One region of the Actinoallomurus sp. NPDC050550 genome, then DNA from elsewhere that is predicted to be linked to it. Evidence: riboswitches for the same ligand, from Rfam matches in the RefSeq annotation. Region 1 holds a riboswitch; each other region holds the start of a gene.
The links. Region 1 has a riboswitch for cobalamin ahead of bluB (5,6-dimethylbenzimidazole synthase). Riboswitches for the same ligand answer to the same signal wherever they lie in the genome.

Region 1 (3,252 bases):
CTCGGTGTCGATGCGACGCCCGACCTGCCGGACCCGGTCGGTCGCACGCCGCCGGAATTATCTTCGCCGTGTGTCAGCACCCAGTACACCGCGGCGACGGCCGCGACCAGGATGACAAGCCATCGCCCCGGATGGTCTCGCACCCTATGCCTCCCCGAATCCGCGCCGATCGATGCTTTACAGTCTGGTCCCCGATCAGCCTCATGCCATCGATCTCAAGGATGATGCCGCCGGATTCGGAGGTCATACCAGCACCTTAGGACTGAGAGCTTCCCGGCCCTACGTCTTACCGGGTACAGCCGGCCGCCGTGACCGCGAAGAGTCGATGCGCCGAAGTACGCTCGCCGAGTGACCGAACAGGTGCCGCGAGACCACAAGGCCCGCCGCTTGGAACAGCGTGGCCCACGCCGGTTGCGGGAGGTTCATCCGACCCGGCGTGGGTTGGTGCTGGCCTGGTGGGGATTCACCGCGACGTTCGCCGGGCTGCGCCTGTTGACTTGGGCGATCCACGTCCACGTCGCCGGGCTGGGCAATGTCCGGGTCGGTGGCGTGCACATCCACCATTACATCTGGGGCATCTTGGCGCTGATCGCTGTGGGAGCATGCGGGCTCGTCGAGCGCTCCCCTCGCTGGCGCATGTGGATGGGCCTGGCCTTCGGCATCGGGCTCGCTCTTGTCGTCGACGAGGCCGCTCTGCTGATCGAGCTCAAGGACGTCTACTGGGACCATGAGGGCGGGATCAGCGTGGCCATCGCGATCATCGTTATCGGCGTGGCAGGTAGTGCTCTCACCCTGACTCGAGCACCACGGACCGAGGCCGAAACGGGCTGAGCGCGACCCCGCGATCCGGATTCAGTGGCCTGCCGTCGATCCGGCTGCATGCCCTTCGTAAACCGTGCGCGTGGGGCGTTACGAACCCGCGGTGACCGACGATGACGCCCTGCGGGGCTCACCAGCGGTTGTGATGGATCGCGGCCTCCAAGGGGCGGCGGTGGCGCCAGCCGTGCCGTTCGAGATCCGGCACGGCTTCCAGATGGGTGACCGGCCCTACACACAGCCAGGCGACGGGCCGGATCCCGGTCGGGATACCGAGCAACTGACGCAGGTGCCGTTCGCGGTAGAAGGACACCCAGCCGACGCCCAGGTTCTCGGCGGTGGCGGCCAGCCACAGGTTCTGGATGGCCAGGCAGACCGAGTACAGTCCCGCGTCGGCGATGGCGTGTCGGCCCAAGACCGCGGGGCTGCCCCGGTCGGGATCGTAGGTGACCACGATCGACAGGCTGCTCTCCAGTACACCGTCGATCTTTATCCGGGCGAAACGGTCGGCGGCGGCCGTGGTGAGGGTGGCGGCGAACGTGGTGCGTTCGTGCTGGACGTGGTCGTAGAAGGCGCGCCGGACGGCCGGGTCCGCCACGATGATGAAGTCCCAGGGCTGGGAGAGCCCGACACTGGGCGCGGCGTGCGCAGCCGTCAGGATCCGGTGGAGGACGTCTTCTGGTATCGGCGCGCCGGTGAACTGGGCGCGCACGTCACGGCGACGGTGGACCACGTCGTAGATGTCGGCGTTCATGGGCAGGCTCCCGCTGCGTCAGGCCACCTTGGCGGTGGCCGATGGAGCGAGGCCGGTCTTCGGACTTCCGGATCGATGCCTGACCATCCGCCTTCCCGGCCTGGCGGCCAGTGGCTGCGCGTGCGCGCGTGGACGGCGGCTCCCCGGTTACCGCGGCGGGCCCGTGCCGGAATTTCACCGGCTTCCCGATTCTCCCCTCGTGGGGGCACCTCGCATCAGTTCATGCCAGCCGCGAGCGTATCAATCCCCGTCGCCCCCGAGTCGCCGGGCGTACTCGGGCGAGATCGGTCGTATTCGCCCGAAAACGGAGCCGTCCGGTGGTGAACCCGAATGCGGTGGGATTCGTATGCCTTACCGAGGAGTCGGCCTGCCGCCGATACCTGCGTCGGCATGTGCCCTGAGCGGGAGGGACGTCCCGCAGCACCTGGCCGGCGCGCCGCTGGACCCGGCGCCGCCCGCGATCTGATTCAGACCTAAGGAGAGCGATCTTGTCTTCGCAGTCAGGACCCGGCGAACGCGCGGAGTCGCTCGGTATCCGCCGGCCGGTGGAACTGCCCAAGGCGGACATCGAAGAGGCCGGAGACCTGGCGCCGGCCGGCGGCGCCGAGCCGGCCCATGAGGGCGACCGGTCCGCCACCGAGGAGAAGAAGGCCGGCGAGACCCAAGAGCGGCCGAAGGACACACCGTCGGCGGCGAAGGAGCAGGAGGACCCCGCCCCGGACACGGACGCCGCGGTGGCGGTCGCACCGCAGATCGGTGCGGTGAACGCCGAGGAGATGCCGCCGGACCGGCCGAAGAAACCCGTGCTGGCCGCGGTCGCGATCGGCGGGGCCGTCCTGCTCGCGGTCCCGATCCTGCTGATCGGCACGGGCTCGCACCACGCCAGGAAACACCCCACCTCGGCTGCGGCCGACAGGGTGCTGTCCGGCAACGGCCAGCAACCTCCGCCGGGCGCGTACACCTCCACGTCCCCGTCGGCCACCCCGACCTCGACACCCTCCGCACAACCGACGCACAAACCGGCGGCCACCAAGAGCGCCGAGCCCAGGGCACCCGGCAAGCCTTCACCTCGCGCCGATGCGGCCCACAAGGGCGGTCCCTCGAGCAGAGCGGCCCGCAAGGGCGTTCCGGCGGGTGAGAAGCCGATGTCGGGCGGGAATCCGTGGGCACTCGAAGTGCATGCGCCATACGGCCTCAACCCGGGTAAGACCCTGCGCACGAACCGCCTCGCGTTGACGATGCAGACGGGCGGCGACCTCGTGCTGCGCGGCACGAGCGGCGCGATCATCTGGTCCACCGGGACGCATCAGGCCGGTGCGTACGCCGAGTTCCAGGCCGACGGCAATCTGGTCGTCTACGCCGGCAAAGAGGCGGTCTGGGCGTCGGGCACGTTCGGCCACGATGGCGCGACGCTGGTGCTCCAGGCCGACGAAAACCTGGTGATCTACAACGGCCACGATGCGACATGGGCGACCAATACTCACGGGTGAATCCGCGACCGAGCGACACCGCTCGCGGCAACCTTCCCTGCCCGGACGGCCGTCGAGTTCGCCGTTGACGACCAGCCGCCTTATGTCCTGTCATGACGCCGCGCCCCGCAAGTCGGCTTGTCCCGCGACCTTCGGGTTCAGCCGCAGTGGTAGAGCCGCTGCGCCGCCGTGGCGTCACCGAAGAACGCCGGA
Region 2 (3,252 bases), on a different contig from region 1:
CCGTAGGCCTGCGCGATCGCGGCGCGCAGGCCCGGCAGCGCGCCCGCCCGGCCCGCCCACACCTGCGCGGCGCGGAGGACGGCCAGCACCAGGTTGACGCGCTGTTCCGCCTCCGGAGCCTGGCCGAGGATGTGCAGGCCGTCGCGGATCTGAACGTCCTTGATCTCGCAGAGGTAGCCGTCGATGTGCAGGACGAAGTCGTCGAAGTCGCCCTCGCCCGGCTCGTCGCTGACGTGCAGGTCGTGGTGGAGCTCGGCGGCCTTGACCAGCGTCCAGATCTGGGCGCGCACGGTGGGCAGCTTCGCCGGGTCCATCGCCTGGACGGTGGCGTACTCGTCGAGGAGCTGTTCGAGCCTGGCCAGGTCCCCGTACGTGTCGGCGCGCGCCATCGGCGGCACCAGATGGTCGACGACCACGGCGTGGCCGCGCCGTTTCGCCTGGGTGCCCTCGCCCGGGTCGTTGACGATGAACGGGTAGACGAGCGGCAGGTCGCCGAGGACCGCGTCCGGAGCGCACTCGGCCGACAGCCCGAGGCCCTTGCCGGGTAGCCACTCGAGCGTGCCGTGCTTGCCGAGGTGGATCACCGAGTCGGCGCCGAACACCTCGTCCAGCCAGCGGTACGCCGCCAGGTAGTGGTGCGACGGCGGCAGATCGGGGTCGTGGTAGATCGCCACCGGGTTCTCCCCGAACCCGCGCGGCGGCTGGATCATGAGCACGACGTTCCCGAATTGCAGCGACGCCAGCGCGATCTCGTCGTCGTCGGTGTACAGCTCGCCCGGCGGCTCGCCCCAGTGTTCGCGCATGCCCTCGCGCAGCGACTCCGGCAGCGCGGTGAACCAGCGCTCGTAGTCCTTCAGCGGCACCCGGGCGGGCGCGGCGCGCAGCTGCTCCTCGGTCAGCCACTCGACGTCGTGGCCGCCCGCCGCGATCAGCGAGTGGATCAGCGTGTCCCCGTCGGTGGGATGGTCGCCGACGTCATAGCCGGCCTCCCGCAGCGCCGCGAGCAGGCGGACCGCCGAGACGGGCGTGTCCAGGCCGACGGCGTTGCCGACGCGGGCGTGCTTGGTCGGGTACGACGACAGCACGATCGCGAGCCTGCGCTCGGCGACCGGCGTGTGCCCGAGGCGTGCCTGGCGGACGGCGATCCCGGCGACGCGCGCGGCCCGCTCCGGGTCGGCGGCGTACACGGGGATGCCGTCCGGTCCCTCCTCCTTGAAGGAGAACGGCACCGAGATCAGCCTGCCGTCGAACTCGGGGATCGCGACCTGCATCGCGGCGTCCATCGGGGACAGCGCCGCGTCCGACGCCTCCCAGGTGGCACGGGACGTCGTCAGGCACAGCCCCTGGATGACGGGGACGTCCAGGGCGGCCAGCGCCCCGGCGTCCCACGCGTCCTCGTCGCCGCCCGCCGACGCGTCCGCGGCCACCGCCCCGCCGGCGGCGAGCACGGTGACGACAAGAGCGTCCGCCCGGCCCAGCAGTGTTAGGAGCTCTTCGTCGGCGGAGCGCAGCGAGCCGCAGAAGACGGGCAGCGCGTTCGCGCCCAGCTCCTCGATCCGCTCGCACAGCGTGTCCACGAAGGCGGTGTTGCCGGACAGCTCGTGCGCCCGGTAGAAGACGACGCCGACGGTCGGCCGGCCGTCCTTCGGCTCGACCCCGGTCTGGTGCACGCCGTACGCCGGCATCCGCCGCGGCGGCTCGAAGCCCTCACCCGTGAGCAGCACGGTGTCGGACAGGAAGCGGGCCAGCTCCCGCAGGTTGTCCACGCCGCCCTCGCGCAGGTAGTCCAGCGCCTCCGCGGCGACGCCGGCGGGCACCGTCGACAGCGCCATCAGCTCGGCGTCCGGAGCGGCCTCCCCGCCCAGCGCGATCAGCGGCAGGCCCCGGCGGCGCAGATCCTCCACGCCCTCCTGCCAGGTCTTCAGCCCCCCGAGCAGCCGGACGACCACGACGTCGGCGCCCTCGCAGAGCCCGTCAAGGTCGGCGACGTCCAGCCGGGACGGGTTGCCGGTCACATATCCGGCGTTCGCGGAGCGGGCCGACAGGAGTTCGGTATCGGCCGTTGAGAGCAGCAGGACACGCACGCGTCGTTCCTTCCCTCGGGGGTCCTCGCCCCGGCTCGGGTGAAAGGTCGCCGACGGCGGGAAGTCTCCTGACTCCCAGGTCACCGCTCCCCCGCGGCCTTCCAGCTGATCGCCGTGGCCGTACACGCGGGTTCGCTACCCGGTCACAGTTGCGGGACAGCCCCGGATTCACACCGGGTTCCTTCCCTTCGCCGTCGCGCGCCCAGTCTACGAGGCCCACCCTCGCCCCGCACCGCCGCAGGTCACCCCATCCCTTGGATGAAACTCTCGCCAGATCGTCCTCCGAGCCGACAGCGAGGTGTACGCCGCGCCCTACCGGACGTGAGCGTCGGCCATGGGAACAGCACAATGCCTGACTACTTCGCGGGACGGACGGTCGCGGCGGTCGAGGGTGCCGGAGGCGACGGCCACGGCGAGGTCCGGCGCGGCGATCCAGGTCGGTGCGGCGTGGCCCAGTCCGGTATCGGTGGCGAGCGCCGCCGTTTCCGCTGTCCGCCGGTTACCGTGGAGGCCATGGGAAGTGGCGCTACCGTCGAACAGACGGCCCGGGTGCGGCCGTCGGTGCGGCTCGCACCGTCGGTGGCGCGCTGCGTCGGTTACCGGTACGAGGGCTTCGCCCCGGGGACGCATCGGGGGCTCCCGTCTCGGCACCTGACCGTGATCCTCGGCCTGGACGCACCGACCCGTACGCTCGTCGGCGCGGACCGGACGCCGACGGCCTTCATGGCCCTCGTGGGAGGCATGCACACCTGGCCGGTGACCATCGCGCACGACGGTGACCTGGCCGGAATCCAGCTCGACCTCACGCCAGAGGGGGCGCGCTCCCTGTTCGGGCTGCCCGCCGGCGCGATCGGCGGGGCCGTCCTGTCCCTCGACGACCTGATCGGCCCGCGGGCCGCCGAGCTGGTCGAACGCCTGACCGAGGCCGGCACCTGGCGGGCGCGATTCGCCGTGGTCGAGGACGTGCTGTCGCGCGGCATCGGCCGGCTGCCGGGACCGGCGCCCGAAATCGCGTACGCCTGGCGGCGGCTCGCCGAGACCGACGGCACCGTACGGATCGCCGACCTGGCACGCGAGGTGGGCTGGAGCCGGCGGCACCTGGGCGAGCGGTTCGCCGCGGAGTACGGCCTGCGGCCCAAGGAGGCCGCCCGCGTGATGCGGTTCGAGC
Region 3 (3,252 bases), on a different contig from region 1:
GGGGGCCGTGGGGGGCGCGATGAGCTGTTGTGTCACGGTGCTCTCTCCTCGTGGGCTTCACCCTCGCGAGAAGACGCGCACGGACGACAAGGCTCCGCCGCCGGCCCTCCCACGAGGCCTGGACGACCGCGCGCTCCCGCGCACGGGTCGCTGGCAGGTCTTCGGACTCGCGGGCAGCACGCCTTCAGGCGCGTCCTACTGGCCGTCGCTTCCCGGGCCCGATCGAGCCCAGTGCTGTTGACGGCGGTCGTTCCCACTCACCGCTGCGGGGCAGTCCCGGCCTCTCACCGGGTTCCCTCTTACGACACCCGCCACATGATGCACAGGTGAACCAGCAACACGAGAACCATACATGTAGTGGCGATTGAAACGCATCACCACCAGATATTGGGTGTGTCGGGTAAGGAGCAGCGCAGCGCGGGCATGCCGAACGGCCCCCGGCGGTGATCCGCCGAGGGCCTTCAGGAGGTGTGGCCTACGCCGTGACCGGTGCCTGCGCGGTCCGGGGGCCTTCGGCCGTACGGGCGAGCAGCCGTTCGGCCATCGGCGCGAAGCACAGGCCGATCGCCGCCCACATGATCGCCTGCGCGGCCACCGAGTACAGGCGGAAGGAGAACAGCACGTCCGCCGGGAACCCCGGATAGACGATCTGCCCCTGCTGGTTCTTCAGCGGCAACGGTGTCTCCGTCGCGTGCCGGCCGTACTCGTGGACGTTCGCCGACAGATGCCCGAACGAGGGAAGCACGAACATCACGACACCGAGCGCCGCAACGCAGGCCAGCCCGGCCAGCAGCGTCGCGTTCCAGTTCCCGAAGCGGGGCTTGAGCTTCTGGCCGAGCCAGACCGCCAGGATCAGGAACGCGATGGCGAACCCGACCATCAGCAGGAACAGGCCGCCTCGGTCGCGGATGGTCTCGTGGTGACCGATCGCGGGCGGGTCGGCCGGATACTTGGCGAAGGGGATCAGGTAGAACCCCAGGAACCCGCCGAGGGCGACCAGCAGCGCCAGCGTCCGCGGCCGCAGGTTCCCCGTGCGGCCGCAGGCCAGGATGTAGGCCACCGCGTACAGACCGCCCATCGCGGCACCGAACAGGATGACGCCGACGCCGATGCCGACGTTCGCCTGGATGGTGCGACTGAAAATGTCCGGGTGGGCGGCCTCGGGCGTGATGCCCGCCGCCTTGTCGAGCATCGCCTGAGCGGCGTCCCGGCCGCTCTCGTAGTCGACGGCCGCCTGAATCTGCGGCTCGGCGAAGATCCGTGCGAAGACGAACGCGAGGATTCCGCCGATCGCGCCCACGAGCAGCCCACGCAGGATGAATCGCCGTTCCACGGCGTACTCCTTGAATTGTGGTGTCGCGGGCCGGATCAGTGGCAGGGGAATCCGAGGAGGTGCCGGGCGTCGTGAACGAACTCGTGAATGGCCATGTTGTTGCCGAAGACCGAGGTCGCGCCCTGGTCGACGCCGATGAAGTAGTACACGGCCAGGCCGAACAGCACGGTGCCGAACAGCCACAGTGCGGCCCGAGTACCGGACACCACCACTGGGGTCGTACGGGGAGCGGGCAGCGTGGTGGGGGTCGTCATGTCACAGCCTCCTCTAGGGATCCAGCGTCCCTGTCACGGGTGGAGCGCCTCGATGGCCGAGGGTCTGACTCTCCGACTCAAGGCCGGAACACAGTGGCGCGACCGTGCCGGATTTGCACCGGCTTCCTCTTACCATCACGTTCGTCCGGATCGTACGGCGAGAATTCGGCACCGTCAACGTCGCAGGAGGTCACCAGCCCATGACCGTTCGGCTCGCGCTCATCGCGCACGCGGCCACCCGCGCCACCCGCGAGGCCCGATTCCCCGACGACGAACCCCTCGACACGCACGGCGCCGAAGCGGCCACGGCCGCCGCGGTAACGTTGCGCCGTGTCACGGCGGCCTACTGCGGACCCGAGGAACGCTGCCGTCAGACCGCCGACGCGCTCGGCCTCGACGCGGCGACCGCGCCCGTCCTGGCCGACCTGAACGCGGGCACCTGGCGAGGCAGGAGCCTCACCGAAGTGGAGGCGGACCACCCCGCCGACCTGTACGCATGGCTGACCGACCCCCACGCGGCCCCGCACGACGGCGAGTCGCTGTCCGCGCTGATCGCCCGGGTCGCGCAGTGGTTGACCGAACTCCCCACCGACGCCACCAGGGTCGTGGCCGTCACCCACCCCGCGATCATCCGCGCCGCCGTCCTCCACACGCTGGGCGCCCCACCCGAATGCTTCTGGCGCCTCGATGTGACCCCCCTGTCCCAGACCTGGCTGACACGCCACGGCGGACGCTGGCAGCTACGCGAGACCGGTCACGCACTATGAGCGGCGTGCGCCCGCGCGGCCGGCGAGGAGTTCGGCGAGCAGGTTCTCCCATTGCCCGGCGATGGTGGTGACGTCGTAGCGGGCGGCGGCCTGGTGGGCGGCCGCGCCCATGGCACGACGCTTGGCGGGGTCGTCGATGAGTTCGCCGAGGGCGTCGGCCAGTGCGTCGGTGTCAGCGGGTGGTACGAGGAGTCCGTCGCGGCCATGGGTGATGATCTCGCGGGGGCCTTGTGGGCAGTCGAAGCTGACGGCCGGGACGCCGCAGGCGAAGGCCTCGATGATGGTCATGCCGAAGCCTTCGAAGGATGAGGACAGCGCGAGAACGGATGCCTCTGCGAAGGCGGCGTAGATGTCGCTGGTACGGCCCATGAACGCGATGTTGTCGCCCAGGTCGTGCTGCGCGGCGACGGCGCGCAGTTCGCCGAGTTCGGGTCCGCTCCCGTACAGGCGCAGCGTCCAGTCGGGATGGGTGGTGCTGACTTTGGCGAAGGCCGTGATGAGCCGTTCGTAGTGCTTGACCTTGGCCATGCGACCGGCCGCGGCGATCACCGGGGCGTCCAGGCCGGAGGTCGGTTTGGTGCCCGCGGGCAGCGCGTTGGAGATGGCCTGCAGGCGTGTGGGCGCGTCGGCGAGGAAGTCGGCGTAGGCGCGCCGGTCGGCCTCGGTGAGGGTCACCAGGGCGTCCAGGCGTGGGTACCAGCGGCTCATGTGCTCCCGCAGGCCTGGGCGGTGCGCGTCCAGATGCAGGTGTTCTTGGCCGACCACGACGACGTCGCGCGGGGCGAAGCGGGCGGCCAGCAGGTTGAAGGCCGGGCGAGTGGTGATCAGCACATCGGTGTCCAGCCCGCGCAGGGCCCGCCACATCTCGTAGTCGCCGCGCAATGTGACCTCTGACCAG

Region 2: it holds a riboswitch for cobalamin, as region 1 does, so the genes downstream of both, cobN (cobaltochelatase subunit CobN) here and bluB (5,6-dimethylbenzimidazole synthase) in region 1, are expected to answer to the same signal.
Region 3: it holds a riboswitch for cobalamin, as region 1 does, so the genes downstream of both, AB0I04_RS38150 (CbtB domain-containing protein) here and bluB (5,6-dimethylbenzimidazole synthase) in region 1, are expected to answer to the same signal.

What each region holds. Positions count from the first base shown of each region.
Region 1 covers NZ_JBFAJC010000046.1:67,578-70,829, forward strand. The annotation lists gene AB0I04_RS41540 (transglycosylase SLT domain-containing protein) at 1-143, opposite strand, end outside; gene AB0I04_RS41545 (hypothetical protein) at 349-831, shown strand; gene bluB (5,6-dimethylbenzimidazole synthase) at 950-1,570, opposite strand; cobalamin riboswitch at 1,603-1,798, opposite strand; gene AB0I04_RS41555 (hypothetical protein) at 2,059-3,060, shown strand; gene AB0I04_RS41560 (glycosyltransferase family 39 protein) at 3,198-3,252, opposite strand, start outside.
Region 2 covers NZ_JBFAJC010000008.1:213,256-216,507, reverse strand. The annotation lists gene cobN (cobaltochelatase subunit CobN) at 1-2,084, opposite strand, end outside; cobalamin riboswitch at 2,146-2,268, opposite strand; gene AB0I04_RS14325 (helix-turn-helix domain-containing protein) at 2,598-3,252, shown strand, end outside.
Region 3 covers NZ_JBFAJC010000039.1:25,094-28,345, reverse strand. The annotation lists gene AB0I04_RS38160 (ribonucleoside-diphosphate reductase subunit alpha) at 1-36, opposite strand, end outside; cobalamin riboswitch at 135-351, opposite strand; gene AB0I04_RS38155 (CbtA family protein) at 476-1,333, opposite strand; gene AB0I04_RS38150 (CbtB domain-containing protein) at 1,369-1,587, opposite strand; cobalamin riboswitch at 1,627-1,758, opposite strand; gene AB0I04_RS38145 (histidine phosphatase family protein) at 1,788-2,354, shown strand; gene AB0I04_RS38140 (glycosyltransferase family 4 protein) at 2,349-3,252, opposite strand, start outside.